One region of the Mesorhizobium sp. CNPSo 4671 genome, then DNA from elsewhere that is predicted to be linked to it. Evidence: riboswitches for the same ligand, from Rfam matches in the RefSeq annotation. Region 1 holds a riboswitch; each other region holds the start of a gene.
What was found. A riboswitch is a leader RNA that binds a small molecule or an ion and turns the genes downstream of it on or off. The one in region 1 is predicted to bind thiamine pyrophosphate.
Positions count from the first base shown of each region.

Region 2: linked by a shared signal. The riboswitch ahead of thiB (thiamine ABC transporter substrate binding subunit) and the one ahead of thiC (phosphomethylpyrimidine synthase ThiC) in region 1 are both predicted to bind thiamine pyrophosphate.
Region 3: linked by a shared signal. The riboswitch ahead of AC04SF_RS08835 (YkoF family thiamine/hydroxymethylpyrimidine-binding protein) and the one ahead of thiC (phosphomethylpyrimidine synthase ThiC) in region 1 are both predicted to bind thiamine pyrophosphate.

Region 1 is NZ_JBWLUW010000013.1:24,848-35,181, forward strand. Features, by position in the region: gene AC04SF_RS29510 (putative bifunctional diguanylate cyclase/phosphodiesterase) at 1-1,255, opposite strand, end outside; partial or broken gene AC04SF_RS29515 (phasin) at 1,638-1,757, shown strand; gene queC (7-cyano-7-deazaguanine synthase QueC) at 2,100-2,798, shown strand; gene queD (6-carboxytetrahydropterin synthase QueD) at 2,798-3,154, shown strand; gene queE (7-carboxy-7-deazaguanine synthase QueE) at 3,151-3,888, shown strand; TPP riboswitch at 4,130-4,246, shown strand; gene thiC (phosphomethylpyrimidine synthase ThiC) at 4,350-6,185, shown strand; gene thiO (glycine oxidase ThiO) at 6,182-7,177, shown strand; gene thiS (sulfur carrier protein ThiS) at 7,146-7,343, shown strand; gene AC04SF_RS29550 (thiazole synthase) at 7,347-8,120, shown strand; gene AC04SF_RS29555 (thiamine phosphate synthase) at 8,117-8,722, shown strand; gene AC04SF_RS29560 (hydroxymethylpyrimidine/phosphomethylpyrimidine kinase) at 8,713-9,522, shown strand; gene AC04SF_RS29565 (hypothetical protein) at 9,512-9,697, opposite strand; gene AC04SF_RS29570 (hypothetical protein) at 9,722-9,991, opposite strand; gene AC04SF_RS29575 (substrate-binding domain-containing protein) at 10,004-10,334, shown strand, end outside.
Region 2 is NZ_JBWLUW010000007.1:192,869-203,202, reverse strand. Features, by position in the region: gene AC04SF_RS20780 (RNA polymerase factor sigma-32) at 1-252, shown strand, start outside; gene AC04SF_RS20775 (caspase family protein) at 426-2,393, shown strand; gene AC04SF_RS20770 (M48 family metalloprotease) at 2,463-3,932, opposite strand; gene thiQ (thiamine ABC transporter ATP-binding protein) at 4,191-4,967, opposite strand; gene thiP (thiamine/thiamine pyrophosphate ABC transporter permease) at 4,960-6,585, opposite strand; gene thiB (thiamine ABC transporter substrate binding subunit) at 6,594-7,592, opposite strand; TPP riboswitch at 7,636-7,750, opposite strand; gene AC04SF_RS20750 (thiamine diphosphokinase) at 7,839-8,483, shown strand; gene AC04SF_RS20745 (ABC-F family ATP-binding cassette domain-containing protein) at 8,485-10,305, shown strand.
Region 3 is NZ_JBWLUW010000003.1:123,942-134,275, reverse strand. Features, by position in the region: gene AC04SF_RS08875 (sensor histidine kinase) at 1-460, shown strand, start outside; gene AC04SF_RS08870 (hypothetical protein) at 519-692, opposite strand; gene AC04SF_RS08865 (DUF3309 family protein) at 967-1,131, opposite strand; gene AC04SF_RS08860 (hypothetical protein) at 1,420-1,953, opposite strand; gene AC04SF_RS08855 (methyltransferase family protein) at 2,440-3,135, opposite strand; gene AC04SF_RS08850 (ABC transporter substrate-binding protein) at 3,311-4,327, opposite strand; gene AC04SF_RS08845 (ABC transporter ATP-binding protein) at 4,320-5,087, opposite strand; gene AC04SF_RS08840 (ABC transporter permease) at 5,084-5,905, opposite strand; gene AC04SF_RS08835 (YkoF family thiamine/hydroxymethylpyrimidine-binding protein) at 5,939-6,547, opposite strand; TPP riboswitch at 6,538-6,651, opposite strand; gene AC04SF_RS08830 (formyltransferase family protein) at 6,713-7,690, opposite strand; gene msrA (peptide-methionine (S)-S-oxide reductase MsrA) at 8,076-8,594, opposite strand; gene AC04SF_RS08820 (glycosyltransferase family 39 protein) at 8,770-10,317, opposite strand.

The DNA.
Region 1 (10,334 bases):
AAGGTTGAAATGCGAGCCAAAGCTGGTCGTTGGCGAGCGCAGATGCCAGATCGCGTTCAAGGGCATGGCGCCTTGCAGCAGCTTCATCGTCGTTTGCGCTGAAAAACTGGATGGAGCTCGCCCCGCGCGTCTTGGCCCTGTGTAGCGCGGTGTCGACGCATCGCAGGAGCTGGTGGGCATCCAAACCGTCAGTAGGCGCCAGAGCGATGCCGATAGAGGCCCTGCAATATATTTCGCGCCCTTCGATCAAGAAGGGGGCCCGCATGGCATCTATGATCTGTTTGGCCAAGGACCTGATTTGATCTGGCCTGATATCGCGCGCAGCGATTATTGCGAATTCGCCACCCTCCAACCTGGCAATGCCATCGCTCTCCCGTGTCGATTTGCGAAGTCTCGCAGCCGCTTCGACCAAAACGGCATCCGCCATTGCCCGGCCAAAGTGATCATTCACCTCGTCAAAATTGCTAAGATCGAACAAAAGCAACGCAAAGTGCTGGTTAAACTGCTTTGCGTCTACCAACGCGTTCCCGAGCCGCTCATTGAAGCTGAACCGGTTTGGGAGACTGGTTAGAACATCCATGCGAATGGCATTTTCGCTTTCGGCTTGCAGAATGAAGCTTTGGGTAAATTCGGATGCGTGAGCAAGCACTGCACGAAACAGCGTGATGGCGTAACTCACTAACAGGATTGCGACGGGCAGATTGACGGCGCCATCCAGCCACACAATCGCGACCGCCGAACCGACGAAGATCGGCAGTGTATACGCGATGGCCGCAATAGGAATCGTGTAAAAGGAAGCGGCACCGCCTGCGATCATCCCGGCGCTCAGACAGGTAATGACGACTTGGGCGGCACTTGTTGCCCCGCTGAAGAACAGAATGGGAAGTGCTCCCCACCAAGTGCCGAACAGGAAGGCGTTCCGCACCAGGTTTTGCGTTGTGCGGCGAGACACTGATCTAGGTTTGACCGATAGAAACGATGATCTCGCTCTTAGGCCGACGAAACCAGCGGCGACGATGATCACACTCGCCCAGAGGATGGCTTTCGTTTGGTCGGGCGAGCCCCAAACCGCCATAACGAGTGTGGCCGCATTGAGTATATTCGCAACCATGCCAAGAAGCGTGTTGCGAAGCACGATACTGACCTGCTCCGCCCTGATGCGGCCGGCAAGTGGTTCGATCGTCGAGGGCCCGCCAAAAGCCCGCAGGTCGCCGGCCAGAAGGTCCCCGAGCCTTGCGGCAGACAGACGCTGCATCACTCTTTCACTCCCCCGCTCTAGAGTAGTCGCTGCGTGTTGATCCCCTACCGAACAATTAGGTGAAAGTAAATTTCAACCACAAAATTTGGCAACCCAGATCGAGCGCCCGCCGGACCTTTCGCGCCGACCCGTAATGCCGCGTTGCCGCGATTTCGTAGATGAAGAGGCGGCTTTGCTTTGCGGTCGCCACTGGCAAAAGGATGAAACAGTGTCCAAGATCTCCGGAAAGACTGAAACGCTCAAAAACCGTCGAATCCTCTGCCTTAGACCCGTCCAGGCTGTCGAGCAAGTTCGCGCTGTCGCCAACCAGAGCCTTGAGCAGTCGAAGGAAGTATTTTCCAAATTGAGTTCGGACGCCGAAACGACTCAAAAGGCTTTCATGTCGACCATTGAACTAGCCAAGACCGCCAGCAACGACATGCTTCTGAAGATGATTGCCGCTCTGCAAGCCAATGCCGAAGCCAGCTTCACGCACCTCGAGGCCCTGGTCGCCGTGAAGTCGCCGTCCGAGTTCTTCGAACTGCAGGCTGCTTTCGTGCGCAAACAGATCGAGTCAAGCCGTTCAAGGATGCCTTTGAGAAGGGGTTCAAGGAACGCAAGGCCGCCTGATTGCTTAGGCGACCCGAGACCCAAGGTCAGCCCCTCATCTACGGCCACATTAGACAAGACCGACACCTCGCGCCGGGCTTCTTCCATCTGTGCCCGACCGCGTCGCATTGACGTCGGCCTCGTGCGCCTCAATCGCGTTCCACCCCATTCACAAAACCGGCTTCGTGGAGTACTGGGAGCGCAGAGAAATCTCCGGTCGCAGCCTTACCCGGTCAAAACAAGGACTCAAACCATGAATGCCCTCGTCATCTGCTCCGGCGGATTGGACTCTGTTTCGCTCGCGCACAAGGTGGCGACCGAGCAGAAACTCATTGGCCTGCTTTCGTTCGATTACGGCCAGAGACACAAAAAGGAACTCGGCTTTGCCTCCATCTGCGCCAAACGGCTGGGTGTTCCGCACCAGATCGTCGATATCCGCGATGTCGGCCGGAGCCTGAGCGGCTCGGCACTGACTGATGATGTGGACGTGCCCGACGGGCACTATGCCGAAGACTCCATGAGGATCACGGTGGTGCCGAACAGGAATGCCATCATGTTGGCTATCGCCTTCGGTGTTGCCGCAGCACAGAAGGCCGATGCGGTGGCCACTGCCGTCCATGGCGGAGATCATTTCATCTATCCCGATTGCCGGCCCGCTTTTATCGACGCGTTTCAGACGATGCAGAACCATGCGCTCGCAGGCTATGCCGATATCCGCCTTTACGCTCCGTATGTGAATATGTCGAAGGCCGACATTGTCAGCGAGGGGGCAAAGTACCAAACACCGTTCGAGGCGACTTGGTCCTGCTACAAGGGCGGCGAACGTCATTGTGGTCGCTGCGGGACATGCGTCGAACGGCGCGAAGCATTCGATCTGGCCGGCATTGCCGACCCGACAGACTATGAGGACGCGGACTTCTGGCTCCACGCTGTCCAGACCAGGAGCGCGTGATGTTCCGCATTACCAAAGAGTTCCACTTCTCGGCCTCGCATCAGCTCACCTCCTTGCCACACGATCATCAGTGCGCGCGTCTACACGGCCACAACTACATCGTCGTAGTAGAGCTTTCAGGTGGCGAACTGGACGAACATGGCTTTGTGCGGGACTACCAAGACCTGGCTTCGCTCAAGCACTACATCGATGGGACGTTCGACCATCGCCATCTTAACGACGTGCTGGGGCATGACCGTGTCACGGCGGAGTGTCTGGCCAGGCACTTCTACGACTGGTGCAAGGTGCGGCTACCACAAACCTCCGCCGTGCGGGTAAGCGAGACGCCGAAAACCTGGGCGGAATACCGGCCATGACTTGCCCCTTGCATCCCGAAATCCGCGTGAGCGAGATTTTTGGGCCGACCATTCAGGGCGAAGGCATGCTGATCGGCTTGCCGACGGTGTTCGTAAGAACCGGCGGGTGCGATTATCGCTGTTCCTGGTGCGACAGCCTGCATGCGGTGGACAGTCGCTTCCGCCACGATTGGGAGATGATGTCTCCCGACGCGGTTTGGGAAAAGGTCATAGCGCTTTCCGGCGGTCAGCCCGTGATGGTATCGCTGTCGGGCGGCAATCCGGCTATCCAGCCGCTTGGCCCGCTGATCGACCGCGGGCATGGCGAGGGCTACCGTTTTGCATTGGAAACCCAAGGTTCGGTGCCGAAGCAATGGTTCGCTAATCTCGACGTGCTGGTGCTCAGCCCCAAGCCGCCCTCAAGTGAAATGACGACAGATTGGGCCGCGTTCGACGCCTGCGTCGAGGCGGCGCTGGACAAGCCGCAGATGGCGCTCAAGCTCGTCGTCTTCGATGACGATGACTATGCCTACGCGAAGGACGCGGCGGCGCGCTACCCGCAATTGCCCGTCTATCTACAGCCCGGCAATCACACGCCGCCGCCTCCCGGTCACGAAGACGCGCTCATCGACATGGCTGGTGTGATGAAACGCATGGAATGGCTGGTCGAAAAGGTAACCCGCGACAGGTGGTTCGAGGCGCGTGTACTGCCGCAGCTTCATGTTCTGTTGTGGGGAAACAAACGGGGCGTCTAGTCCACGCGGAGGGATTGCCGATGACGGGCAGCAACGCCGTTTCAGAAAGCCCCGAAAATGCCGTGCTGAAAAAGGGTTTCGAATCCGGGTGATGGCTCGCCTGTCGTGGGCGCTCCGCCGCTCCTCCAGGCGTGACTTGCTGTCGATACGTGCGCGTCTTTCCGCCTGGGTTTGATCGGTCGCCTCTCACCACGGCTGGCCGAAGGCGCTTGACAAACTGGCGCCGGCCCGTTCAATTCGGCGCATTCACCAGGGGAGTCCCGGCAAGGGGCTGAGATACTGCTAGCTTTCGCGGCGCAGTGACCCGTTGAACCTGATCCAGTTCATACTGGCGTAGGGACGGTGCAAGCGCTTTGCGGGAGTTCACGCCCGAGGTCCTGTTTCGGCAGGCCCGCAAAAGCGTCTTTTCATCCTTCCGGCACAGAACTGGGTCTCCAATGCATGAGCAAAGGAGCCTCACAATGAATGCCTTTACCCCCGCCGTTTCGACGGGACCGCTGCCTGCCTCCCGCAAAATCCATAAGCCCGGTATCCTCCATCCGCACATCGCAGTGCCGATGCGCGAAATCTCTGTTCACCCGACGGCCGGCGAGCCGCCCGTAACGGTCTACGACCCATCCGGGCCCTATACGGACCCGGCTGTCGAAACCAGCATCGAAAAGGGCCTTGCCCGGCATCGCCACGAATGGATTACGGCGCGTGGCGATGTCGAAGCCTATGACGGCCGTCATGTGCGGCCGGAAGACAACGGATTTGCGGCGGGCGAGCGCCTGACGCCGGAATTTCCGGTCCGCAACCGGCCGCTCCGGGCCAAGGCCGGCAAGGCGGTGACACAGCTCGCCTATGCGCGCGCCGGCATCATTACGCCCGAAATGGAGTTCGTCGCCATTCGCGAGAACCTTGGACGCGAGATCATGCGCGGCAAGCTGCAGCGCGACGGCGAAAGCTTCGGCGCCGCTATTCCCGATTTCGTCACGTCCGAATTCGTGCGCGACGAAGTGGCCCGCGGGCGAGCGATCATTCCAGCCAACATCAACCACCCAGAGAGCGAGCCGATGATCATCGGGCGCAATTTTCTGGTCAAGATCAACGCCAACATCGGCAATTCCGCCGTCACCTCGTCGATGGCCGACGAGGTCGAAAAAATGGTCTGGGCCATCCGCTGGGGCGCCGACACGGTGATGGACCTGTCTACCGGCCGCAACATCCACAACATCCGCGAATGGATCGTGCGTAATGCGCCGGTGCCGATCGGCACGGTGCCGCTTTACCAGGCGCTCGAAAAGGTCAACGGCATTGCCGAGGACCTGACCTGGGAGGTCTACCGCGACACGCTGATCGAACAGGCCGAACAGGGCGTCGACTATTTCACCATCCACGCCGGCGTGCGGCTGCACTACGTCCCGCTGACCGTTGACCGGGTCACCGGCATCGTCTCGCGCGGCGGCTCGATCATGGCCAAATGGTGTCTGCACCATCACCGGGAAAGCTTCCTCTACGAGCATTTCGCGGAGATCTGCGACATCTGCCGCGCCTACGATGTGTCCTTCTCGCTCGGCGACGGCCTTCGCCCCGGCTCCATCGCCGATGCCAACGATGCCGCGCAATTCGCCGAGCTGGAAACGCTCGGCGAGCTGACGCAGATCGCATGGGCGAAGGATTGCCAGGTGATGATCGAGGGGCCCGGCCACGTGCCGATGCACAAGATCAAGCAGAACATGGACAAGCAGCTCGCTGTCTGCGGTGAGGCGCCCTTCTATACGCTTGGACCGCTGACGACCGACATCGCGCCCGGCTATGACCACATCACCTCTGGCATTGGTGCTGCCATGATCGGCTGGTTCGGCACCGCCATGCTCTGCTACGTCACGCCGAAGGAGCATCTCGGCCTTCCCGATCGCAACGATGTCAAGACCGGCGTGATCACCTACAAGATAGCAGCGCATGCAGCCGACCTGGCGAAGGGGCATCCGGCGGCGAAAGTCAGGGATGATGCCCTTTCCCGCGCGCGCTTCGAGTTCCGCTGGGAGGACCAGTTCAACCTGTCGCTCGATCCCGAAACCGCACGATCTTTCCACGACCAGACCTTGCCCAAGGAGGCGCACAAGCTGGCGCATTTCTGCTCGATGTGCGGGCCGAAATTCTGCTCCATGCGCATTTCCCACGACATCCGCGCCGAGGCGCAGAAGGAAGGCATGGCAGCGATGGCGGCGAAATATCGCGAAGGCGGCGATCTCTATGTGCCGGGGGACAATACCGGTGCACCACTCATGGCAAGGGTGCAGACGCCATCATGAGGGTGCTGGTCAAAGGGGCCGGCGTCGCCGGCCTCACCACCGCCCTCGAACTCGCCGCCCGCGGCGCGACGGTCAAGGTCGTCGAGACCCGGCATGGCCTCGGTGGCAATGCGTCGTGGTTTGCCGGCGGCATGCTGGCGCCATGGTGCGAGCGTGAAAGCGCCGAGCAGCCGGTTCTGGACCTTGGACGCGGCGCGGCCGACTGGTGGGAGGCGGCAACGCCTGGCCAGGTGACACGGGCCGGAACACTGGTCGTCGCGTCCCCGCGCGACGCGGGCGAACTCGACCGGTTTGCCAGCCGCACGTCAGGGTACCGGCGTGTCGATGAAAACGAAATAGCGCTTCTGGAGCCAGATCTCGCCGGCCGCTTTCGGCGCGGCCTTTTCTTCCCCGGCGAGGCCCATCTCGACCCACGCCAGGCGATAGTGGCGCTGCACGGAAAGCTCACAGCCATGGGCGTCGAATTTCGCTTCGGCACCGACGCAGATCAGCTTTCCGGTTTCGATCATCAGATCGACTGCAAGGGAACGGCGACGGGCAACGACAGGCTGCGCGGCGTTCGCGGCGAAATGCTGATCCTGCGCACCGCTGATATCTCGCTGTCGCGCCCGATCAGGCTGCTGCATCCGCGCTTTCCGCTCTATGCAGTGCCGCGCACCGACCACAGTTTCATGATCGGCGCGACGATGATTGAGAGCCAGTCCGCCGGACCAGTCACGGCGCGTTCCATGATGGAGCTGCTGGGTGCCGCCTATGCCCTCCATCCGGCCTTTGGCGAGGCCGAGATCGTTGAAACCGGTGTCGGCGTCCGTCCAGCCTTCCCCGACAACCTGCCGCGCGTCGAGGCACGTGGAACTACCGTCGCGATCAATGGACTCTATCGCCATGGTTTTCTCCTCGCCCCCGCCATGGCGCGCCAGGCTGCCGACCTGGTTTTCAATCAAGACAAGGAACTTGCTCATGAACCTGATCGTCAACGGCGAAGCGCATGAGGTTGCCGCAACCACGCTGGCGGAGCTGCTTGCCGCGCTCGACTATGAGGGCGATTGGCTCGCCACTGCCGTCAACAGCGACCTGGTGCACAAAGCCAACCGGGCGGAATTCCAGTTGAGCGACGGCGACCGGATTGAAATCCTCTCGCCCATGCAGGGAGGCTAAACCATGCTCGAGCTTTATGGAGCGGCCCTTCAGTCGCGCCTGCTTCTTGGCACCGCTCAATATCCTTCGCCGGCCATCCTTGCCGATGCCGTCAAGGCGTCGGGCACCTCGGTGGTCACCGTCTCGTTGCGGCGTGAGATGGCAGGCGGCAGGGCTGGCGAACAATTCTGGTCGTTGATCCGCTCGCTGGGCGTAAAAGTCCTGCCCAATACCGCTGGCTGCCACTCCGTCAAGGAGGCGGTCACCACCGCGAAAATGGCCCGCGAGGTCTTCGGCACGAACTGGATCAAGCTCGAAGTGATCGGCAACCATGACACGCTGCAGCCAGACGTGTTCGGCCTGGTCGAAGCCGCCCGAATCCTGAGCGAGGACGGTTTTGATGTATTCCCCTATACCACCGATGACCTTGTCGTCGCCGAGCGGCTGCTGGTGGCGGGCTGCAGGGTCTTGATGCCGTGGTGCGCGCCGATCGGTTCCGCCCTCGGACCGGTCAACATCACGGCGCTGCGCTCGATGCGCGGACATTTCCCAAGCATCCCGCTGATTGTGGATGCGGGGCTCGGACGGCCGTCGCACGCGGCAACCGTCATGGAACTCGGCTTTGACGCCGTGCTCCTGAACACGGCGGTCGCCAAGGCGGCTGATCCGGTCGGCATGGCGCGCGCGTTCGGCAAGGCGGTCGAGGGTGGTCGTGAAGCTTTCAGCTCGGGAATGCTCGAGCCGCGCGACCTCGCCGTGCCGTCGACGCCGACGATCGGCAGGGCGGTGTTTTCATGAAGCTCGATCCTTTCTACCTGATCGTCGACAGCTCTGCCTGGATCGAACGTCTGGTGCCGCTCGGTGTCAGGCTGGTTCAGCTTCGGATCAAGACCATGGATGAGGCCGGATTGCGCACTGATATCCGGACAGCGAAGGCTTTATGCGCCGAGCACCAATGCCTTCTTATCGTCAACGACCATTGGCGCCTGGCGATCGAGGAAGGCTGCGACTTCGTCCATCTCGGCCAAGAGGATTTGCAGACCGCCGACCTCTTGGCGATACGGGCGGCCGGCGTGAGGCTCGGGCTCAGCACGCATGATGATGTCGAACTGGAAACGGCTATCGCCGCCGGACCCGACTACATCGCGCTCGGCCCGATTTATCCGACCATCCTGAAGACGATGAAATGGGGCCCGCAAGGCGTCGAACGGATCAACGACTGGAAGCGCCGGGTTGCGCCGATCCCGTTGGTCGCTATTGGCGGCCTTAATCCTGACCGGCTCGACGGCGTCTTCGCGGCCGGCGCGGACAGCGCGGCCGTGGTCACCGACATCACGCTGAATGACGACCCCGAGGCGCGCACGCGAGAATGGATCAAAAAGACAGATCAATGGCGCTGAATGACCCTTATGTGCTTGTCGTCGGTGGGTCGGACTCCAGCGGGGGCGCCGGAATAGCACGCGATATCGAGACGATTTCTTCCCTTGGCGTGCGCGCCTGCCTGGCTATTACGGCGCTGACGGTGCAGACGCACGATGGCCTGACCGAAATCCACCGTTCGTCACCAAGGCTGGTGGCCGATCAAATGCGCGCTGCGCTGCAGGCCAATAAGGTAGGGGCGATCAAGATCGGCATGCTGGCGACGGCTGAGACCGTCCCTGCTGTAGCCAGAGTTCTGCGCGAAAATCCGCACGTGCCAGCAATTCTCGACCCGGTGCTCGCCGCCTCGTCCGGCAGGCAGCTTCTGCAAGCGCGGGCGATCGGCCTTATGATGCGCGATCTGATGCCGCTATGCCGTCTCGTCACGCCAAATCTCATCGAGCTGGCGGTTCTTACCGGCTCTGCCTTGGCCTCGGATGACAAAGACACGTTGCGGCAGGGAAAGCGTTTGCTAGCCGCCGGACCACAAGCGCTACTGATCAAGGGCGGCCATGCAGCGGGACCACGATCAACCGATATTCTGTTGCGCTCCGATCACGAACCAGTCCGCTTCGACACACCGCGTCTGGCTGCGTCGATGCGCGGGACGGGGTGCATGCTGGCCAGTGCGATTGCGGCGCATATGGCCGATGCCAGCCCACTTGAAGACAGCGTGCGCAAGGGCAAGCTGTTTGTTTTCGAGAAGCTGCAGAAGAATGGTTCTGTAGCAGAATGTCCGCATAGCCATCTACCGCCGCTAAAGCTTGCCGTCATCCCATAGCTGCGTTGTCAATGAGCAACGCGACGCCTGCGAAGCGGTGATACACTTCATTGCATAGCTGCTTCAGGGCAGACCGGTCCGCCACGTCGCCTACCATCGTGATGTGCTCCCCTTCGAGCGAAGACGCAAAGTCCTCAAGGGTTCCAGCATCTTTGTCGAACAGGGCAAGCGGCATTCCCTCAGCGGCTAACCTTCGCGCTCACGCTGCTCCAAGCCCTTTGGCTGAGCCGATGACGACCGCGACTCTGCCAGGGGCGATGATGTGATCTGTTCGCTCGGTCATTTCTTTCTTCCTTCGAGTTTTAAACGGCTCTGCCACCGTCAACGAGCGGTTGCGAACAGCGTTGCCTGCTGCTTGCCTGCGCCGGTCGGGCGAGAAGCGACATGAACGGAATTGACTTGCATCAGGACCTGTTTTAATGAATACATTACCGAATGCAACGACGTACTCATTGAAAATTTTGTCCATGGGAGGAACGAAATGAGCCTGGAGATCCGCAAACCAATTCGCAGCTTGGCGATGATCGCTGGGCTCGCGCTTAGCGCCGCCTATACGCCCAGTGCTTACGCGATCGACATTACGCAGCAAGTCAAGGAAATCGAAAGCAATCCCGCCCCCGGACCGAACGGCGAAAAGGCCACCCTCGCCAGCGACCTGAAGCTGACCCCTGAGGAGATCGAAAAGATAAAGGCGAAGAAGGCCACGGCTGCCATCGTCATGCACTACACAGCCTCGGATTGGGCGAAAGCGCAGATGGCCGGACAGAAGAAGGCGCTCGATGAACTCGGCGTCAAGATCGTCGCCGTCACCG
Region 2 (10,334 bases), on a different contig from region 1:
ATCGTCGGCGACAAGATCGATGTCGCGCGTCGTTCCCTCTGGCTGAAAGCGGCTCTCGCTGCCCTCAACGCCCGGGAGCTTCGCATCATCGAGGAACGCCGGCTGACCGACGAAGGCGCCACGCTCGAAGCCCTCGGCGAAACGCTGGGCATTTCCAAGGAACGCGTCCGCCAGATCGAGGCGCGCGCCATGGAAAAGCTGAAGCTGGCGCTGGTGAAACAGAACCCGGAATTTCTGGCGACGGCCGCCTGACGGCAATAGAACGATTCGAGATTTAAAATATAAGATTTATCTTAAATAAAATATGTCGCTGTAGCGGGGGATTCTATTCTTTTTAAGCTTGCGGATTGTGATTTCTCTAAAAGATCCAGGCATGGCAAAAAGCCTCTTTGGGCTACCAGACCATAACAAAGGTGGGTTTTGCCATGCTGAAACGCTACTCGTTCCTTGCGGCCTTGATTATCATGAGCCTCTCGACGCTCGACGCTCGCGCCGATCGAAGGATTGCGCTGGTGATCGGCAATTCGCAGTACCAGCAAATCCCGGCGCTCAAGAATCCGGACAAGGACGCCGAGGACGTTTCGAACACGTTCCGGCAGGCCGGCTTCGACGTGTTCGTCGCCAAGGACGTGACCAAGCTCCAATTCGAAGAGAAGTTCCGCAACTATCTGGCCGCCGCCGACGGTGCCGATCTCGCCGTCGTCTATTATTCCGGCCACGGCTTTCAGATCGGCGGCGAGAATTTCCTGATCCCGGTCGATGCGTCGCTGAAGGATGCGGCCGACATGGAGGTCCAGACAATCAGGCTTGACGACGTGCTGCAGCAATTGCGCACGAAGTCGAAGATCCAGATGATCATCCTCGATGCCTGCCGCAACGATCCGTTCCCGCGCAAGGACTACTGGCTGCGCGACCAGTTGATCGTCTCCGGCGGCACCGGGCTCGCGCAGGTAACCGGCTCGCAGAATGCGCTGATTGCCTTTGCCACCGAGCCCGGCGCTGTCGCTTATGACGGGTCCGGCGATCTTAGCCCCTTCTCATCGGCCTTTTCCCGCCGCGCGCTGGCGCCGAACCAGGAAATCCGCGCCGTCATGGCGGCCGTGCGCCGCGACGTGGTCAAGGCGACCAATGGCAGGCAGGTTCCGTGGGAGAATTCCTCGCTGATCGACGATGTCGTGCTGATGCGCAAGGCGGAGCAACCGGCGCCGCCGGCGCCCGACGCCCAGCAAAGCCAGCAAGTGGCGGAGCGCGGTATCCAGGCCGCCGCGGCCGCCGAAGCTATCGAGAATCGCGACATCAGCGTCCCGGTCGGCGTCGGACCGGTTGCGCTGAAGCTGGATTTTCCGGCCAAGGATGTTTCGACCAGCCTCAAACTCGCCGGCTATCCGGCAGTTGGAACGCTGTCCCTGCCGGATCGCGTCCTGTCGCCACAGTCGAGCCTGATGGCCGCTGAAGTCGGCCAATTGCGCTACGAGCCGCAGATCGGCTCGGCGGCTCCCGTCGAGATTGGCTTTCAGATCCGCGCCGGCGACGCGTCCAAACAGGCGACGACGAAGCTGTCGCCGAGCGTCGACCCCTGCGACCAGGCCGCCGGCGAGCCGCTCGACCTGCAAGGCGTCGGCCCCGGCCGGTTACCGAACGAGATTGCAGGCGGCGCGGTCGTGGCTTGCGAGGCGGCGGTGAAAGCCTATCCCGATGTCGCCCGCTTCCGTTACGAACTCGGGCGGGCGCTGCTGGCCGCCGGCAACATCGACGAGGCCAGGAAGGCCATCCAGGAAGCGTCCGACAAGGGACACGTCCGCGCCGTCTACGAGCTCGGCTACCTCGCCTCCTCGGGAATAGGGATGCCCGTGGATGCCACGCAAGCGAATGGTCTCTATTCGCAAGCGTCCGACAGGGGCGACCCCTACGCCATGAGCGCGTGGGGCCGCGCCCTGTTCAATGGCGTCGGCGTCCAGCGCGATACCGGCAAAGGGCTTGACCTCATGCTCACGGCAGCAGCGATGGGGCATATCGGCGCCATGAATGATCTTGCGATGATCTTCAAGGAAGGCCGCAATGGCGTGCCCGCCGATCCGGCCCGTGCCTTGGCTTTCCTCAAGGCCGGCATCGAGCGGCAAGAGGCCTATTCGATGGGCGTTCTCGGTCTTTCGCCCGGGCCAAGCACGCTGACGGTCGCGGCGTGCACGCCCAAGGTGGTGACGAAAATCATCACTAAGATAAAGGTGATCCGTACACCTGTGCCAAAAGCGCCGCCGCCGAAGATCGGCAAACCAAAGGCTCCGATAGTGCCAGGCGAAACCGGATCAGCGCCCTGGCGTGGCGGCAATAGCGGCGACCACGACCACAACACCGGCGGTGGCAATACCGGCGGTGGCAATACTGCCGGATGAGCCACGCCATCGCCGCACAAGCAGTGTCGAAACTGACTATTCCGCAGCGGCCTGAACGCCGACGCCGACTTACTTGTCGGTGACGATCTTGACCTTGTCGCCTGCCGAAACCGCAGCCCCTGGCGACAGCGCATTGAGCACCCGGAACAGGTCGAGCTTGCGGTCGACGCCGACCATCTGCGCGGCGAGTGAGCCCATGGTCTGGCCCGGCTGCACGGTGAGCACACGGATATGCAGCGGCTTCAAGGCCGCCTTTTCCGCAGGACTGAGGATACGAAACGACCCGCTGACCGAGCGCGCCACCGTCTCCAGCGAGGAGCTGGCCGACGGCGCCGCGGTCAGCAGCCGGTAGACCTGACCGCCGGCGCGGATCACCGCGATATCGAACTGCCAGCCTTCCGCGCCGGCATGCGCGGTCGCGGCCTCGTTGCCGTTGATGGTTTCCTGCTTGACGGTGCTGTCGTCGAGACCGGCCACCCAGCCGCTTCTGATGTAGTCGGTCAAGGCGCGGTTCTTGTCGATCGAGACGCCGTCGAAGCGGATCGCAATGTCGCCCGGCCCCGTCGCCGTCACCGCCGCCGCCGAATTGTCGATGATGAAACCGTCCGGCACCGTGAAGGAGACGCCGAGGCCCGGATGCAGGAAGGTCTCGCCGCGCACATAGCCTTCTTCCGGCGTATCGCCATAGAGCAGGCCGTCTATGCCGGCGAGGAAAGAATCGCGGTCGCGCGTGCCGACCCCGGGCATGCCGAACTGGCGGGCGTGACGCTGCGCCAGGTCGATACGCTGTGGCGTGTTGGGGTGCGTCGCCAGGAAGTCGAGGCTGGCATCGGTGGCACCGCTGATCGAGCGGAAGTCGGTATAGGCCGACATCGATTGCAGGAAGCGGCCAGCGGCATAGGGATCGTAGCCGGCTTCGCCGATCGACTTGATGCCGATGGCATCCGCCTCCAGCTCCTGGTTGCGCGAGAACTGCGCCAGCCTGAGCTTGCCGCGGATCAATGCCGCCTTGGCGGTCGGGCTGTCGCCGAGCACATCCGAGACCACCTTGGTCGCCAGGCCTTCCTCGGCCTCCAGTTGCTGACGCTGCAGGCCGTGATTGGCGGTGACGTGGCCCATCTCATGCGCGATGACGGCGGCGAGTTCCGACGAATCATTGGCGAGCGCCAGCAGGCCGCGCGTGATGTAGAGATAGCCGCCCGGCAGTGCGAAAGCGTTGACGTTCGGCGAATTGAGAATGGTGATGCGATAGGTCTGGGTCGGGTTCGCTGACACCACGGTCAGATTGCCGACCACCTTGGCAACCATGCGCTCGAGCTTGGGATCGGAATACTCGCCGCCATAGGTCGCCAGGATGCGCGGATGCTGCGCCTTGGCGAGTTCGGCAAGCTTGTTGTTGGCGCCGACATTGTCGACCGTGATCGGCCTGTCGGACGGCTGGAAGCCGGACTCCTGGACTTCCGGAGGCGTGAACATCTGGCAGCTTGCCAAGGCCACGGCAAAGCCGGCCAGCGCCAGAAAGCGCGCCAGGGGGTTCATTCGTAGCTTGTCAACGCCGATCGCCAGAACGGCTTCCTTTCAGGTCCCGGCGCATGACCACGAAAATCGGGGGCGATCCTCGGAACCCATCATGCGCTAAAAACAAACTTCTACAGCATCCGTCGCGCGTCCCTCGGGGCGTGCGGCGGATGCTGTAGGCAAATCACGGCTTGTGCCGACCAGTAGGGCGGACCTAGCCACACTACTTCTGCCATGGCAAGCAAGCGCCCCATCGCCTGTAGTCGGTTTGACCGTAAATTATGTCGGCTTCCGGGCAATATCTCGTGATACCGCATTCCCGGCACTTTCACCGACGTAGCGCCGGAACACCTCTGGCCCCGCCCCGGCAAAGAAATCGTCCGCGCTGCCGGTGGCGGCGACTGCACCATTGTCCAGAAACACCACGTTCTGGCCGATTCGGTGGGCATCCTGAGGTTGATGCGTGACGAACAGCACTGTCATACCACGTTCGGCATGCAAGCCGGCAACCAGATCGAGCATGTCGTCGCGCAAGGCGGGTCCGAGCGAGGCAAAGGGCTCGTCGAGCAGAAGCACCGGGCGATCGCGCACCAGCACACGCGCCAGGGCGACGCGTTGGCGCTCACCACCGGACAGTTCGCGCGGTAGGCGTTTTTCCTTGCCGGCAAGGCCGGTGCGCTTCAACGTCTCGGCGATGGCGCTTCGATCGGCTTCGGTCAGCCGCAGCGATGGCGAGCGGCCGAGCCCGACATTCTGCTCGACTGAAAGATGGGCAAAGAGATTGTTTTCCTGGAACACCATCGACACCGGCCGCGCAGCTGGCGGCGCGGCGCCGACATCGGCCTCGCCGATCAGCACTCGGCCGGACTGCGGCGTCTCGAAGCCGGCGACCAGGTTGAGCAACGTCGACTTTCCCGAACCGCTCGGCCCCATAATGGCGGTGATTTCCGCCGCGGCGAACGCGACATCGAAGGCGAGCGGCGCCTCGCCATAGCTGAACGAGACCTTATCCAGCCGTACCGAAACGCCCTTCCTGTCCACCGCCCCGTCAGACATTACGGACCTTTTCCCTTCCCAGCCAATCCGCAGCCAGCACCAATGCGAGGCAGACCAGGCCAAGCAACAGCGCCAGGCCGGCGGCGTCCTCGGTGCGGTAGCTGCCCATGCGCGCCAGGAGAAGGTAAGGCAAGGTCTGCACGGAATCACTGCCGAACAGCGCTATGACGCCGAGATCGCCAAGCGACAGCGCCATGGCGAAAGCAAAGGCTGTGGCGAGCGGACGGCGCAGGGATGGCCAGTCGACCAGCCGTAGCCTCGCCCAGCCGGAGATCCCGAGTTGCGCGCAGAGCCGCTCATGACGCTCGCTCGCCGCGTCATAGGCAGGGCGAACGGCACGCAATGCAAAGGGCATCGCCATGACCGCATTGACGGTAACGACCATGACCGGCGCGATGGCAAAGACGTCGCCGACGTGGCGCAGCAACAGGAACCAGCCGGCGCCGATGACGATCGGCGGCACGACCAGGACAAAGCCGGCGCCGGTATCCGTTGCATGTTCGAGCAATGTCCTTGGACTGGCGCGGCGGCTCAGCGCCAGCGCCCTACGCGCCATGGTCAATGCCAGCGACAGCATCACCGAAAGCAGCGCCGACAGGAAGGCGAGCACCGCACTGGTCAGCGTCGCTTGCCGGACAGTCGCCTCGCCGGCAAGCCGGCCGAGGTCGGCGCCCAAGCTCGCAACTACGGTCGCGGCCATCGGCCCGACGACGAACAGCAGCGCCAGCACGATCAGCGTGGCGTTCACTGTGGTCTCGGTCCCGTTGACGGAGAGATAGCGGCGCGGCGCCACCGGCAGGTTGGTATCGCCGACGACATTGGCGCCAAGCCGCGTCAGCGCCAGCACCACGATGAAGGTCAAGGCGATCTGCAGCACTGTCAGGGCGACGGCACGCGCCGGATCGAAATCGAAGCGCAGCGCCTGATAGATGCCGACCTCCAGCGTCGTCGCGGCCGGCCCACCGCCCAGCGTCAAAACGATGGTGAAGGAGGTGATGCAGAGCATGAAAACCAGCCCGGCGACGCCGGGCAAAGCAGCGCGTAGCGTCGGCCACTCGATCAGCCGGAGCGCCGGCCGCGCGCCCATGCCAAGCTGGCTGGCCAACCGCCACTGGTCGGCAGGAATGGTCTGCAGCGCCTCGAGGAACAGCCGCGTCGCCAACGGCAGGTTGAAGAAGACGTGGGCGACGAGAATGCCGGACAGGCCATAGATACCTGGCCAGCCCTGGCCGCCGACGGCGCTGAACAGGCCGGCAAAATAGCCGGCGCGGCCGTAAAGCGCCAGGATGCCAAGCGCCGCGACGATCGCCGGCAGCGCCAGCGGCACGGCGAAGAGCTGCAGGATGAAAGCGCGGCCGAAAAAACGCGGATGCCGCGACAGCGCGCGTGCTACAAACAGGGCCGGCCCGACAGAAAGCAGAGTCGAAAGGATTGCTTGCCAGAGCGTGAAGCGCACGACCCGTAGCAGGTAGGAATCGAAGGCTGCCCAGGCGCCCGAGAAGTCGTGGGCGCCCTCGACCAGTAGCCCGGCAAACGCGCCGCCGATCAGCAGCGCGATTGCGGCAAGGGCGATGATGCCGGCGGTAATGCGGGGATCCGTTGGACGCGCCGGCGCCATCGCGTTGCCTATTTGCTCATCACCGCCAGCCATTCATCGACCCAGGCCTTGCGGTTGGCCGCGACCTCTTCGGGGCTGAACAGCAAGGTCTTGGTCGGCTTGACCAGCTTGTCGAAGGCCGGGTTGAGCGGCTTGTCGGTCTTTCCAGCCGGGAACATCCAGTTGGTCTCGGGGATGGCATCCTGGAATTTCGGGCCGGTCATGAAGGCGATGAATTTTGCCGCCAACGGGTTCTTGGCGCCGGTCGTGGTGATGCCAGCGACCTCGATCTGCAGATACTCGCCTTCCTCGAAGGAAGCCGCCTGGTAGCGCTGCGTGTTCTCCGCGACCATGTGGTAGGCCGGCGATGTTGTGTAAGACAGCACCATCGGCGCCTCGCCCTTGGTGAACAGGCCATAGGCCTCGCTCCAGCCCGGCGTCACGGTGAGCACCTTTGTCTTGAGCTTGGCCCAGGCTTCCGGCGCCTTGTCGCCATACACCGACTTCACCCACAACAGCAGGCCGAGGCCGGGTGTTGAGGTGCGCGGATCCTGGATGACGATCTTGTCGTCGGCACTGCCTTCGACCAGCTCCTTCAGGCTCTTGGGCGGCGTCTTCAGCTTCTGCGTGTCATAGACGACAGCGAAATAGCCGTAGTCGAAGGGCACAAACGTATCGTCGGTCCAGCCGCCCGGCACGTTGACATCGGAGACCGCACCATGCGGTGCGAACAACCCGCTGGCCTTCGCATCGGCGGTGAGATTGGTGTCGAGGCCGAGCACGATATCGGCCTTGGTCGACGCCCCTTCGAGCTTGACGCGGTTGAGCAGCGCCACGCCATCGGCGACCGAGACGAACTCGACATCGCAGCCGCATTCGGCCTCGAATTCCTTCTTCACCACGGGGCCGGGACCCCAGTCGGCGGTGAAGCTCTCATAGGTGTAGACGGTGAGCTTGTCCTTGGCCAAGGCCGGCCCGGATAGCGCCACGACCATGGCGGAAACAAGAGAGTATAAAAGCGTGCGCATCGGCGCCTCCTTCGTTCGAATTGAAAGGAATTGAGGCGTCGGACTGTCCGAAACGTCTAATCCCTCCGCCGGTACAAACCGGATCAGGTTCAGCGGGTTGGCGAGATTGCCTCTCAGCCGGTCCGCGAAGATCGCGTCCGGCACCCCGTTAGAGCGTTTCGACACATAGGCCCGGCCGAGGAACCGCGCAAGTGGCAGTTTGCCGGCCTTCCGTTTCCGCTGCCGGGCTGGTACAGGCCACCAGATATGAGCACATTCACCATCCTGCTTGGCGGCGATCTCATCCGCACGCCCCGGCTCGACCGCCATGTCGAAGGCTCGCGCGTCATTGCCGCCGACGCCGGCATCGGCCATGCGCGGCTGCTCGGCCTTGTGCCGGAACTGTGGGTGGGCGATTTCGATTCGGTTCCGGCCGATCTCCCCGCCGACCTCGCCGCCGTGCCTCGCCGGACCTTCCCGGCGGAGAAGGACAAGACCGACGGCGAACTGGCGGTCGCCGCAGCCCTCGAGCGCGGCGCGACTCGTCTTGTGCTGGCGGGTGCGTTCGGCGGCAAGCGTGCCGACCACGCCTTCCTGCATCTGGCGCTCGGCCTGCGGCTGGCCGAGGCCGGAACGGATGTGCTGCTGACCAGCGGCGCCCAGGAAGGTATCCCCCTGCTGTTGGGAACGGCCGGCTTCGACTATGCCGACGGCACGCTGTTTTCGATCCTCGGTTTTTCCGAGCTTGCCGGCCTGACCGTCACCGGCGCGAAATGGCCGCTGAACCAGGTCGAGGTGGCCTTCGGTTCGTCACTGACCATCTCCAACGAGGTTCGGGGCCGCCTCGAGATCGCGCTCGGCCACGGCCGCGCACTGCTGCTCGCGCATCCGTATCCACTACCTGAAAGCTGACATGGCCCCGCCCCTTCTCAATCTCGACGGGATAAAACTGACCTTCGGCGGCACGCCGCTGCTCGATGGCGCCGCCTTGACGGCTTCGGCCGGCGACAAGATTGCCCTGGTCGGTCGCAATGGATCCGGCAAGTCGACGCTGCTCAAGATCGCCGCCGGCCTGATCGAACCGCAGGAGGGCGAGGTGTTCCGTCAGCCTTCGGCGACCGTCCGCTATCTGCCGCAAATGCCAGACATGGACGGTTTCGCCACCGTGCGCGCCTATGTCGAGGCGGGGCTGGGGCCTGCCGACGATCCGTACCGCGCCAGCTATCTGATGGAGCATCTCGGTCTCACCGGTGAGGAGCGGCCGGGCGATCTCTCCGGCGGCGAGGCGAGGCGCGCCGCCCTGGCCCGTGTCATGGCGCCGGAGCCAGACATTCTGCTGCTTGATGAGCCAACTAACCATCTTGATCTGTCCGTCATCGAATGGCTCGAAGAGGAGCTCGTGCGCACCTCATCGGCGCTCATCGTCATCTCGCACGACCGCCGCTTTCTCGAGCGCGTGTCGCGCGCCACTGTCTGGCTCGACCGGGGCCAGACCCGCAGGCTGGACAAGGGTTTCGGCCATTTCGAGGAATGGCGCGACCTGGTTCTGGAAGAGGAAGAGCGCGAACAGCACAAGCTCGGCCGCCAGATCGTGCGCGAGGAACACTGGCTGCGCTACGGCGTGACGGCGCGGCGCAAGCGCAACATGCGCCGGTTGGGCGAGTTGCAGACCATGCGCCAGCGCTTCCGCGGCCATCGCGGTGCCGAAGGCAACGCGACCATGGTGGCGAGCGACGCCGCCGAATCCGGCAAGCTGGTGATCGAAGCGAAGAACATCGAGAAGAGCTTTGGAGACCTCACCGTGGTCAAGGGTTTCTCGACCCGCATCCAGCGCGGCGACCGCGTCGGCCTCGTCGGGCCGAACGGCGCCGGCAAGACGACGCTATTGAAGATGCTGACCGGCGAGATGAAGCCGGATGCCGGCTCGGTGCGGCTCGGCACCAATCTTGAGATCGCCACGCTCGACCAGAAGCGCGAGGCGGTCGACCCGCAGGAGACGCTGGCGCAATACCTCACCGACGGGCGCGGCGAAAACCTCGTCATCAACGGCGAACAGCGCCATGTCGTCTCCTACATGAAGGACTTCCTGTTCAAGCCGGAGCAGGCGCGCACGCCGGTGCGCGAACTGTCCGGCGGCGAGCGGGCGCGACTGATCCTGGCGCGCGTGCTGGCGCGGCCGGCCAACCTCCTGGTGCTCGATGAGCCGACCAACGATCTCGACATGGAGACGCTGGAACTGCTGCAGGAACTGGTCGCCGGCTTTGCCGGCACCGTCATCCTGGTCAGCCACGACCGCGATTTCCTCGACCGCACCGTAACCAGCATCATCGCGCCGGACGGCGGCGGCCGCTGGGTCGAATATGCCGGCGGCTATTCCGACATGCTGGCGCAGCGCGGCGGCACAAGGCTCGACGACCGCAAGGTGCGCACCAAGGCTGAAGCCGGCGATGCACAGTCGCCAGGCAAGAGCGAGCCGGCAGCCCCGAAAGGCGCAGCGAAGAAGCTGTCGTTCAAGCAGAAATTCGCCCTGGAATCGCTCCCCAAGAAGATCGAGGCGGTGACCGCGTCGATCTCGCGGCTGGAGAACAACATCGCCGACCCGGCCTATTACGAGCGCGATCCGGCCTCGTTCCAGAAGACCATCGCCGCCCTCGACAAGGAGCGCGCGACGCTGGCGGCGCTCGAGGAAGAGTGGCTGGTGTTGGAGATGTTGCGCGAGGAGATGGAGGGGTGAGGAGCGTTCGGCCGTAGGCCGATCAAACG
Region 3 (10,334 bases), on a different contig from region 1:
TCTCCACACCTCGGTCGGCATCGACGAGATCGATGTCGGCTCCTACCTTTCGAAACTGTGCGGCAGCCTCGCCACTTCGATGGTTGGCGAGGCCCAGCCGATCGAAGTCACCGCTACGACCGAAGGCGGCAGGATGGATTCGCAAAAGGCAGTCAGCCTCGGACTGATCGTCACCGAATTGGTGCTCAACGCCATCAAATATGCCTTCCCCAAGGAAAAGGACGGCGCTCGGATCCAGGTGAGCTACGAGACCGCGGGCAGCGACTGGAAACTGACGGTTTCGGACAATGGCGTCGGCAAGATCGCGAACGACGTACCGGCCACCGGCCTTGGAACAGCCATCGTGGAGGCGCTGGTGAAACAGCTCGAAGCCAAGGTGGAAGTCATCAGCGACAACGACGGCACCAGCGTCTCGGTCACCCGGGCAACGTTCACCTCACGGGTGCCGCGCGCGGCGTAAGAGCCGCTACCAGGAGGCCTGCCTTCCCGCCAGCGCCTCGATCCTGATCCAATTCCGTTCAGGCCGCGCGATCGATGCGGCGGATGACCTTGATCGCCTCTGCTTCGGCGATGCCGATCAACGCATCTATGCCCTGGATGGTCTCGATATGGCCACGAGCCGCCACCATCCGCCGCAGAACGTAAAGATCATCGCGAATTTCGCAGGGTGTCGTTCTGAGTGTTGCGGGCATTGTGGGCAGCCTTCCGCAAACTCAACTGTCTCGACGCCAGCCGGCTCCCTCGGCTTCAACGCAAAAGCCCGCTCCGGATACCGGAGCGGGCCTTGGAGGAGGATGAAGGGGTGGGACCCTCTCCTCTTGTTTCCACGGGGGGTGTGGACCGAAATCAATATACGAGATTCGCGCCGGATTTCGGATCACAAGCCGGCTTGCTTCCATCACGATCCGGTGCGCTCCCTTTGTTTGGCAGTCACGAGATCGCGATGATCCGAAGTCTTGCGAGCCTCTAAATCCGCCCTAGCACGACAAGGATGATGAGGATCAGCAGCACAAGCCCGAGCCCGCCGCCGCCATAGTAGCCGGTTCCATAGAACGGTCCGCCGCCGAGCCCGCTGAAGCCGCCCAGCAGCGCAATGACAAGGATGATGATGAGTATAGTGCCCAAGCTCATGGTTCCCGCTCCTATTAGGCGCTGATGCGCCGGTTAGAGCACCGCCGCATGCGGTGTTTCGAGACGAGAACGCTCGGGCAGCCTTACTGTTCCGCCAATTGCGGCATGGCGTCCACGCGAAAGGATATTTGCCGGCGAATGAGACGGCTCAGACAGATACAGGGCGGGAAAGCGCTCAACACGCAGGAAGCCCGCCTGAGTGGCGGGCTTCCGACCGGACGGAGGCCAGGAGAGTGCTGTCAAAGCCTCACGGCTGGTTGTGCACTTCCACTCCCGGCGGTCTTGGCCTCAACGGCGGGCAATCAGCAGGCAGAGCTGACGCAGATCGCGGTCATAGGCGCCTTCGCTGCTGAGCACGTCGACACAGCGCTTCTTCATGCGCGCCACCTGGCTGTTGGACATCTGCGCCACGACGCCGGGCAGGCTCGGTTGGGTGGGATTGCTTGGATTGGTGCCGCCACCCATGCCCACGCCGACATCGGCGCCAATGTCGCCGGTGCCTCCGACGTTGGCGCTGGCTTCGGCATCGATGTCACCACTGCCACCGACAGCAGCGCCAAGCCCGGCACTGGTGCCGTTGGAGCCGCCTACATTGGCGCCGGCCTCGGCATTGATGCCACCGCCGCCACCGACAGAAGCACCAACACCAGCGTTGGCACCACCGCTACCGCCGAACGAAGCGCCAACGCCGGCATTGACGCCGCCGTTGCCGCCCACCGAGGCGCCGACGCTGAGCCCAGCTGTGCTTGCCGGCATGGAAAGAACGAGGACCATTGCACTACCCGCCAACACACGGGCGACTGCTTTGATGGTAGAAGCCATGACACTCTCCTGTTGTCGTTGCGCTAAGACAGCCGGCGTACACCGACTGCAAATTTAGCTACGCGGCAGGCGAGCTTCAGTTTCAAATCGGCACATACTTGCACAGATGATGGTATTTATTTCTGAAAATCGTAAACTATAAAAGTGATAAAACTATAATACATATGTAAAAAATATTCTATATCGAGAGCGATAATCATCGATATATTTCATAATTTGGAACGAAAGCCGATTCCATAGGGAATCGCCACACGTGTCATTGCTGACAGACATCCCGCTTGGCGCATGCCGTGAAGATTGGACATCGGTCACATGGCAGTGCTCGTCAGCACCTGCAGAACCCAGCGGGCGGCATTGGAAAACCAGGCAGTCGACAGGCGTGAAGCAGTTTCAGGAAATGCGGGAACCGGCTTTCCGGCAGGCGAACCGCCCTAAACAAGCCAAATAGGATCGGCCACTCCAGCCTTTCAATCGACAGTCTTGCCCTCAGAATAGGCGGTAGAACAGCCTGTAGCGCACACGCTCCATGTAAGCGCGATACTCCGGCTCAGCGGCCAGAAGGGCCTCCTCACGCAGGATACGATACAGCTGCATATAGGTGATGACCGCATACACCGCGAGGTTGTGGAAGGAAAAGGCCGACAACAGATAGAGCACATGGCCGGCAAGGTAGCCGGCATAGATCGGATGCCGCACAATCCGGTAGGCGCCACCCGTCATCACGCCGCGATTGCCAGGCAGGATCGCAAAGGAACGGCCAAGCGATATCTTGCCCCAGATGACAAACAACAGCGCAACAAACTGCAGCGGCGCGGCGACATAGACCGGAACAAGCGCTATGCCAGGCTGAAGGCTGACCAACGCGACACCGAAACTAGCGGTCACGGAGACGATGACCGTAAGCAGGTTCCAGTCACGCGTCACCGGACGCCGCGACAGAAGCAGCCAGGTGAAAGTGAGTATCTCGGAAATCGCCACCAGCGCGGCGTTGAGCCGGGTCGGGTCGTCCACGAGCTGAGACACGCCGCGATAGACGAACAGCCCCGCGCAGGCCAGGGCACAAAGGCGAAAGAAGCCCTCGCGCAGGTCGACCAGTATGTCATGCCTTCGCGCGGCGGAGAAAAATCCGCCCTCATTACTATGCGAAAACGCTTCACTTTTTGACGTGAGCAACGCAAGCACCCCGATGATCCCTCGGAAGGACCATTGCACGCAACCATTGCCGGGGGGTTAACCGGCAAGATCGGATCGGCATCAAACGGGGTGACGCCTCCGAAAGCATACGGGGGGCAGGACACCCCCCCGGACGCCAACCTAACGGAGTAGGCCGGGCGCTACCATTGATGCGTATCCAGCCTCATCCCAAGTCCAGATTTGCGAAATACCTCGCAAAATCAGGACGCTTCGTCAGAACCTTGCCATCAGCGTCGCGCAGAATGCCGGCGGTGAAGAGATAGTCGCCGATCGCGTCCATCTTGGCTGGATCCATCGTGCCGATGGCGCCGTTTGCTCCGCGTAGATAGTGTCCGTCGATCAGCGCTTTCAGCGACGCTTCGATCAATGCCGGGTTGGTCAGGGCATCCTTGTTGGCAGCGATCAGCAGCGCGGCGGCTTCCCCGGGATGATCGACGGTGAACTGATAGCCGCGTCGCGTTGCCTGGATAAAGGCCGCCGCCAATGCCGGGTTTGCCTGCAGATAGGCTTCGCTCGACGAGATCAGCGTCGTGTGTTCGTCGGGCACGCCGTAATCGGCATAGACGAAGCTGCGCTGCTTGATGCCTTTGAGTTCGGCCTCGACTCCTTCCCAGGTCGAGACTTCGAGCGTGAAGTCGACGGAGCCGTTGGCCAGCGCTTCATAGGCGGAGGTGCCGAGAGTCACCGTTTCGAAATTGCCCTTGCCGCCATCGTGGCGGATGATGGTCGAGATCAGCGCGTTTTCCCAGGCGCTGCCGAAACCGCCATAGGTCAGGCCGTCAAGGTCCTTCGGGCTTTTGATCTCGCTGCGCGCGGCATTGAAGACCACGCGGCCGGTTTCGGACTGCACCACGGCATAGACGGCCTTCAAATCGGCCCCGGCGGTCTTCTGGGTGAACAGGCTGATCGTGCCGTTGATGCCGAAATCGGCGACGCGGTTGGCGACCAGCGTGCCGGCGCCGGTGTCGCTGTAGGGCAGGATGTCGACCTCGAGGCCGGCCTCGCGGTAAAAACCCTTGTCGCGGGCGACGAACAGCCCGATATGGTTGGTGTTGACCGTCCAGTCCAGCGCGACGGTGACTTTTTGTGTTGCCGCGAAGGAGCGGTTCGATCCGGCGATCAGCGGAAATCCGCTGGCGAGGGTGAGCAGCAAGGCCTGCCGGCGCGTCAAGTCAGTCATGGTCATGTCCTTTGGATGGTTGCGGGTTGAGCAAAATGTCGAGGATCTCGGCCTCGAGTGCGCTGGCCTGTTGCGCGGCGGCGCCGGTCGGATCGCGCGGGCGCGGCAACGGCACTCTGATTTCACGCAACACACGGGCCGGACGCGCCGACAGCACGTAGATACGGTCGGACAGGAACACGGCCTCGCGCACATCGTGGGTGATCAGCAGCGCCGTCCAGCGATGGTGCCGCCACATCTGCTCGAGCCAGCGCTGCATGGCCGCGCGGGTCAGCGCGTCGAGCGCGCCGAACGGCTCGTCGAGCAAAAGCATGTCGCGCTCCTGCACCACCGTGCGCAAGAGCGCCGCGCGCTGGCGCATGCCGCCCGAAAGCTGTGCCGGAAAATGCCGCTCGAAACCAGCAAGCCCGAACTCGGCAAAAAGCGGGGCGACGCGCGCCCGCGCCGCCTTTCGCCTGATGCCTTGCACTTCGAGCCCAAGCGTCGCGTTGTCGAGGATGCGCCGCCACGGCATCAGCGCGTCGCGCTGCGGCATGAAGGCAAAATGCCTGCCATGATCGTCGAGCGACGCGCCGTCGAACAACATCTCGCCCTCGCCATGCTCGGCACCCGTCAGGAGTTGGAACAGCGTCGACTTGCCGGCGCCTGAAGGCCCAAGGATCGAGACGAATTCGCCGGCACCGACGCTGAGCGAAATGTCGGCGAGCACGTCGAGCCCGCCAAACGCTTTGCGTACACACCGCAATTCGAGCCGGCTCATCCCTGCGCCCCCTTCCCTGCCGGCTGCCGGCCGGCCCGTTCCCAGGGCATGGCGAGGCGCTGCAGCAACGCCGTCAGCCCGAACAGGATCAGCGTCAGCGCGGCACTGACACCGACAGCGGCGAGCACCAGATCGGGGCGGAAATTGTTCTTGGCGTTGAGCATGTAGATGCCCAGCCCCTTCGCCGCGCCGGCATATTCGGCGAAGATGGCGCCGACCACGGCATAGGTGATGGAGATCCGCAGGCCGGCGAAGAAATAGGGCAGCGCCGAAGGCAGCCGCGCCAGCACGAAGACACGCCAGCGCCCTGCCCCCATGGCGCGCAGCATCTGGCCGATCTCGATCTCGGTCGCCTCATAGCCCTGCACCAGGGCCACCAGCATCGGGAAGAAGGTGACCAGCGCCACCAGCATGATCTTCGGCGCCAGCCCGAAGCCGAACCACAGCACCACCAGCGGCGCGATCGCCACCAGCGGCAAGGTCTGGCTGACGATGAAGACGGGAAACAGCGCACGCCGCAGCGGCTGGAAGAAGTCGACCAGCATCGACAGCGCGAAGGCGGCGCCGAGCGAGCAGGCAAAGCCGATCAGCGTCGCGCGGATGGTGGGAATGGCGTTGTCGATCAGCGCCTCGCGATTGAGCATCGCCTGCTCGAAGACGCGTGAGGGCGCCGGCAGAATCGTCGGCTTGATACCGGAATAGGTGGCGTAGAGCTCCCACGCCACGAGGAGCAACCCGATGGAGATGATGGCGGGCGCTGCCTTGGCAAGGGAGCCCGCGAGCGGGCGCGACACGACTGATGATAAGACCACGGGCATAACCTTTGACGGCGCGCGGAAGCGCACCTGGTTTTAGACAGCCGACGGGCTGTTGGCCGAAACCGTGACGTCGAGGGTTACGTGGCCGGCGCCCGGCCCGAAGCGGCAAAAGGCTTCGTTCAGCGCCGAAAAGACCGCACCGGTATCGCCGCGCAGTTTGGTGCAGAAGTTCTTGGAGCGATCGTAGACGCCGGACTGTTTCAGGAAATCGATGCAGCCGTAGATCTCGTCCATATGGTCGCCGGTGCCCATCACATAGAGCGAGAATTGCGCCGCCGCCGGCTGGCCGGTGGCGGCAGCATTGCGCACCGCGCTGATTGCGGCTTCCTTGCGCGGGCCGAGCGGCCCGACAGGTCCGCCAAACGCGTCGGAGCGGCAGATCGGATCGTCCGGCTCGCCCGGGCAGCCGCGCGAAATGGCGGCCGACAGCACGCAATGCTTGCCGCTCCGCGCCGCCGCCACGAACAGATCGCGCAGCGCCGGGAACAACACTTCGGGCGGCCCGACCAGCAAGGTCGAGATGTCGTCGGTCTCTATCCTGAGCCTGTCCCGGTAGGGATCGAGCGCGCCGAGCGCGCCCAGGATAACGCCGACGAAATCGTCAGCCATGGGGTATAGGGAAATCTGTGCGCCTGAAAACATAGCCCGCCTCGCTCCGCTGGTATTACCCAGATCAGCTTCTAGGGTCTGTGGGCTTGCCGCCCCCGTCTCAGCCCCGACCGTACGGAGCACCCCTGTGGATGGGCGCGTTAAAGCACCATTCGGACCGAAGGGGAAGCCGTTTTTTTCAACGCACTGCGCCAACTCTCACGCTTGCCCGTCTTCCACCTTGCCGAAAAGCCGGATTTCAGGGGGCGACTTTCTGACTGGAGCGCGCGCGAACGTGGCGTGCAGTTTCACGAGCCGTTTGAGCAGGCGGCTATAGGTGAGATACCGGACCCTGCCGTCGGCAAGATCGAACTCCACGCTCCCCCATCGTCTGACTGGCACATGTCCGGTCGGCGGACCGAGCCGCCTGATCTGGAACCCCAGCCTGACCTTGTGCCCGGCGACATCCAGATAGATGCCTGGAACAGTGCCCAGCACATGCCACATCAGGGCAACATGCTCGATCGACATCTCAGGCGAGATCATCGTGTGGGCCGCCTTCAGCCGCGCCCAGACGAAATCACCGGCCGGCTGCCGCATTCCCGAAAGGCTGCCTTTACAGTAGGCGGGAGCCACCTCACTCACCAGCGCGCGCATCGCCCTCGCCACGCTGTCGGTCAGGGTCTGCAGCGACACCCAGTCTGCTTCGGAAAACGACACCTGCCCGAGAATGTCGCCATCATCGAAATCGGCGGACATCTTGTGCAACGTCACACCGCCATGAACGGCGTGCTGGCCGTCCACGGCCAGGCGGTGGAGAGGATGCGGACCCCGGTAGTTGGGCAACAGTGCCGGGTGAAGATTGAGGCCGCCCTTGGCAAAGGTGCCGAGCAAATCCTGTGGTATCAGTGCTGGAAACGCGAAGCAGATCAACACATCGGCCTTGGTCTCAGACAACTGGCTGGCGAGTGTGCCCCAATCATAGGGCCGGCCAAATTCGATCAGCCTTGCCGGCGTGTTGCCGATATAGCGTTTGAGCTGCAATCTTCGTCTCAGCCCTCGGCGAAAATTGCTGACGCTAAAATGTTTTTGGCGTTGGCGGATTCCCGGCACCACAATCGCGTCGATCAGATGGCCTGCTTCAAGCCATCCTGACAACAGCGGCCCGGTGTAAGGGGTTATGTCGAGCACGAACACCGCGGAAAGCCGGCCCGACCTGGTCTGCGGGCTCAAAAGCACCGGCCGTTCAAGGCGCAAACCATGCCAACCCCCGTCGAGGGACATTCGAACGGCAAGCCAGCCTCATCAGGCAGGCCTGGCCGGGTTTGCAAAATAAGTCGGTCGGTCAGGGAGCCTTGACAATCGAAGACGGCACCGTGGCGGTGACGTCGGAAAGCCGCGCGCCTCTCGCCAGAAGTGGCTTCTCATAGATTTTCTTCATGCGTATCTCCTGAAGCAAATCAGCATACGCAGTTGGCCAGCAACGCCACCAACTGTCAATCGCCAAGCGGCGACTGACAGTTGGCATTCACGCGGTCACAGGAGTTATGCCGCCTTGCTTCTGGAAAGCGATCCGCAAACCTTACGAGACGGCCTTCTCGCGCACCGGCAGCTTCCAGCCCGGCCTGACGAAATGGCAGGTATAGCCGTTGGGATATTTCTCCAGATAATCCTGGTGCTCTGGTTCGGCCTCCCAGAAGGCACCCGCCGGCGCGACTTCCGTGACGACCTTGCCGGGCCACAGGCCGGAAGCATCGACATCGGCGATGGTGTCTTCGGCGACGCGCTTTTGCTCGTCGCTCGTATAGTAGATCGCCGACCGGTAGCTCATCCCAACGTCGTTGCCCTGACGGTTGCGTGTCGTCGGATCGTGGATTTGGAAAAAGCGCTCCAGCAGCGTGCGATAGCTGATCACGGCCGGATCGAAATTGATCTCGATGGCTTCGGCATGGGTGCCGTGGTTGCGGTAGGTGGCGTTGGCTACATCGCCGCCGCTATAGCCGACACGGGTGGAGATGACGCCGGGGTAGCGCCGTATCAGATCCTGCATGCCCCAGAAACAACCACCTGCAAGCACTGCGCGTTCGATCGAAGTCGCCATGTCACGTCTCCTCAAAAGGCAATTCCATTTGTGTAGCGGTTTCCCGTCCGGAATTGCGCAGACAAAATTGGATTTCCCAATAAATGGGCATTGTCGCCTGCTTCGTCCAGTCGCATGGAGACGAACGCGGCCATGCGCGAACGATATTGCGACGCGGCCAAGGGATCGAACCGCTTCAGCTGCGCGGATGCCGGGTCCGGCTGTCGGCGTCAAGCGGCAGATACCGCGTGCCGGGCGGAATGGCGGCAAAGCTGATTGGCACGGGCGGCGCCGTGCGCGACCAGTTGAAAAGAACGGTCTTGACCGGGAGGTTGCCCAGCCATACCCGCAGTTGCGGCGGCACGCCACGACCCGGCCAAACCATCAGCATGCCGTGCTCGCGCAACCGCTGCCTGGTGATCCAGGGCGCGAACCGGGTATCGAGGTCGGTGAAGATCGACGGCTTGTCATAGGCATTGAGGCCGGCCAGCATGGCCAATTGGGTATCGCCGCCGACAATGTCGAGCCGGCCAGGCGCGGCCGCATGCCAGACCGCCTCGGCCTCGTCCGAGATCGGCTGCGCCGGCCAGCAGACGGCGTCCAGGCGCCCCCGCACATTGCAGCCCGTCCAGCGGAGGGTCGCATAGGCGCCCGACATGGTAACGATGCAAAGGAAGGCACAGATCGCCAGCCTTCGCATCTCGATGGCGCCGAGCCGGTGGCCGAGAAAGGCAAGCACCGTGACACTAACAAGATTGTACATCGGCGCCCCCCAGGACTCGCCGGTGCCGGTGAACAACGAGGCCACCATGACCAGGGTCGCAGGCCCAAGCCCCATCCACACGAGATAGACCAGAATGCCGCGTTCGACGGGAGCTTCGGGAGCGGGCGAGCGCCGCAGCAGCCCCGATATCGCCAGCACTAGGAGAAAGCCGGAGAGCCCGGCCAGCTGGACGCCGATATAGTAGAGGCGCGCGCGGTGTTCGGTTACCCACGCGTCGCGGTCGGCGAAATAGGTCAGCGGCAGGAAATCGATGCGGTAGAGCGCGATGGCCAGCGGCGCAGCCACCGCTAGAAAAACGGCAAAGCCGAGCCACGGCCAAGGCGTCGCCAGCCGGCTGCGCGCGCGCGCGTCGTACAGCAGCCAGAGCGCGCCGAAAGCAAGCAGCAGGCCGGTGGAGAACTTGGCATAGAGCCCGACGCCCGACACCAGTCCGAGCGCCAGCCACCAGCCAGGCCCGCCACCACGGCCGGCGCGCCAAAGCAGCCAGCATATGGCCGCCCAGAACGGCATCTGCGCATAGTCATGATTGAATTGCGGGGTCGGCCAGCCGAAGAAATAGACCGACGGCATCAAAAGCACGGCAGCCAGCGCCCGGCTTTGTCCGAGCATGTCTCTGGCCAGCAGATAGACCAGGACGAAGGTCGACGAAATCGTCAGCTGGGCGAGCAAATATTGCGGCCAGTGGAATGATCCGGTCAGAAGATGGCTGGTTTCGAGCAGCCAGCCGGGAAGCTGCGGGTGCTTGTAGGTCAAAAGCACCCATTCGCGGCCCCACATGAACCCTTCCACCACATCGCCGGGCGGCGCGGGGTCGATCAATGCCGGCACCACCGTCCAGCACACGATCTGCACCAGGCACAGAAGCGCCAGCAAATACCAGGGATGGCGAAGCAGGCCGGGCCAGACCGATGACGAGTCGAGGCCGGCGGCAGTCAGCCCCGCCGGCGCCCAACCATCCATGGAGTCGTCTATTCCCA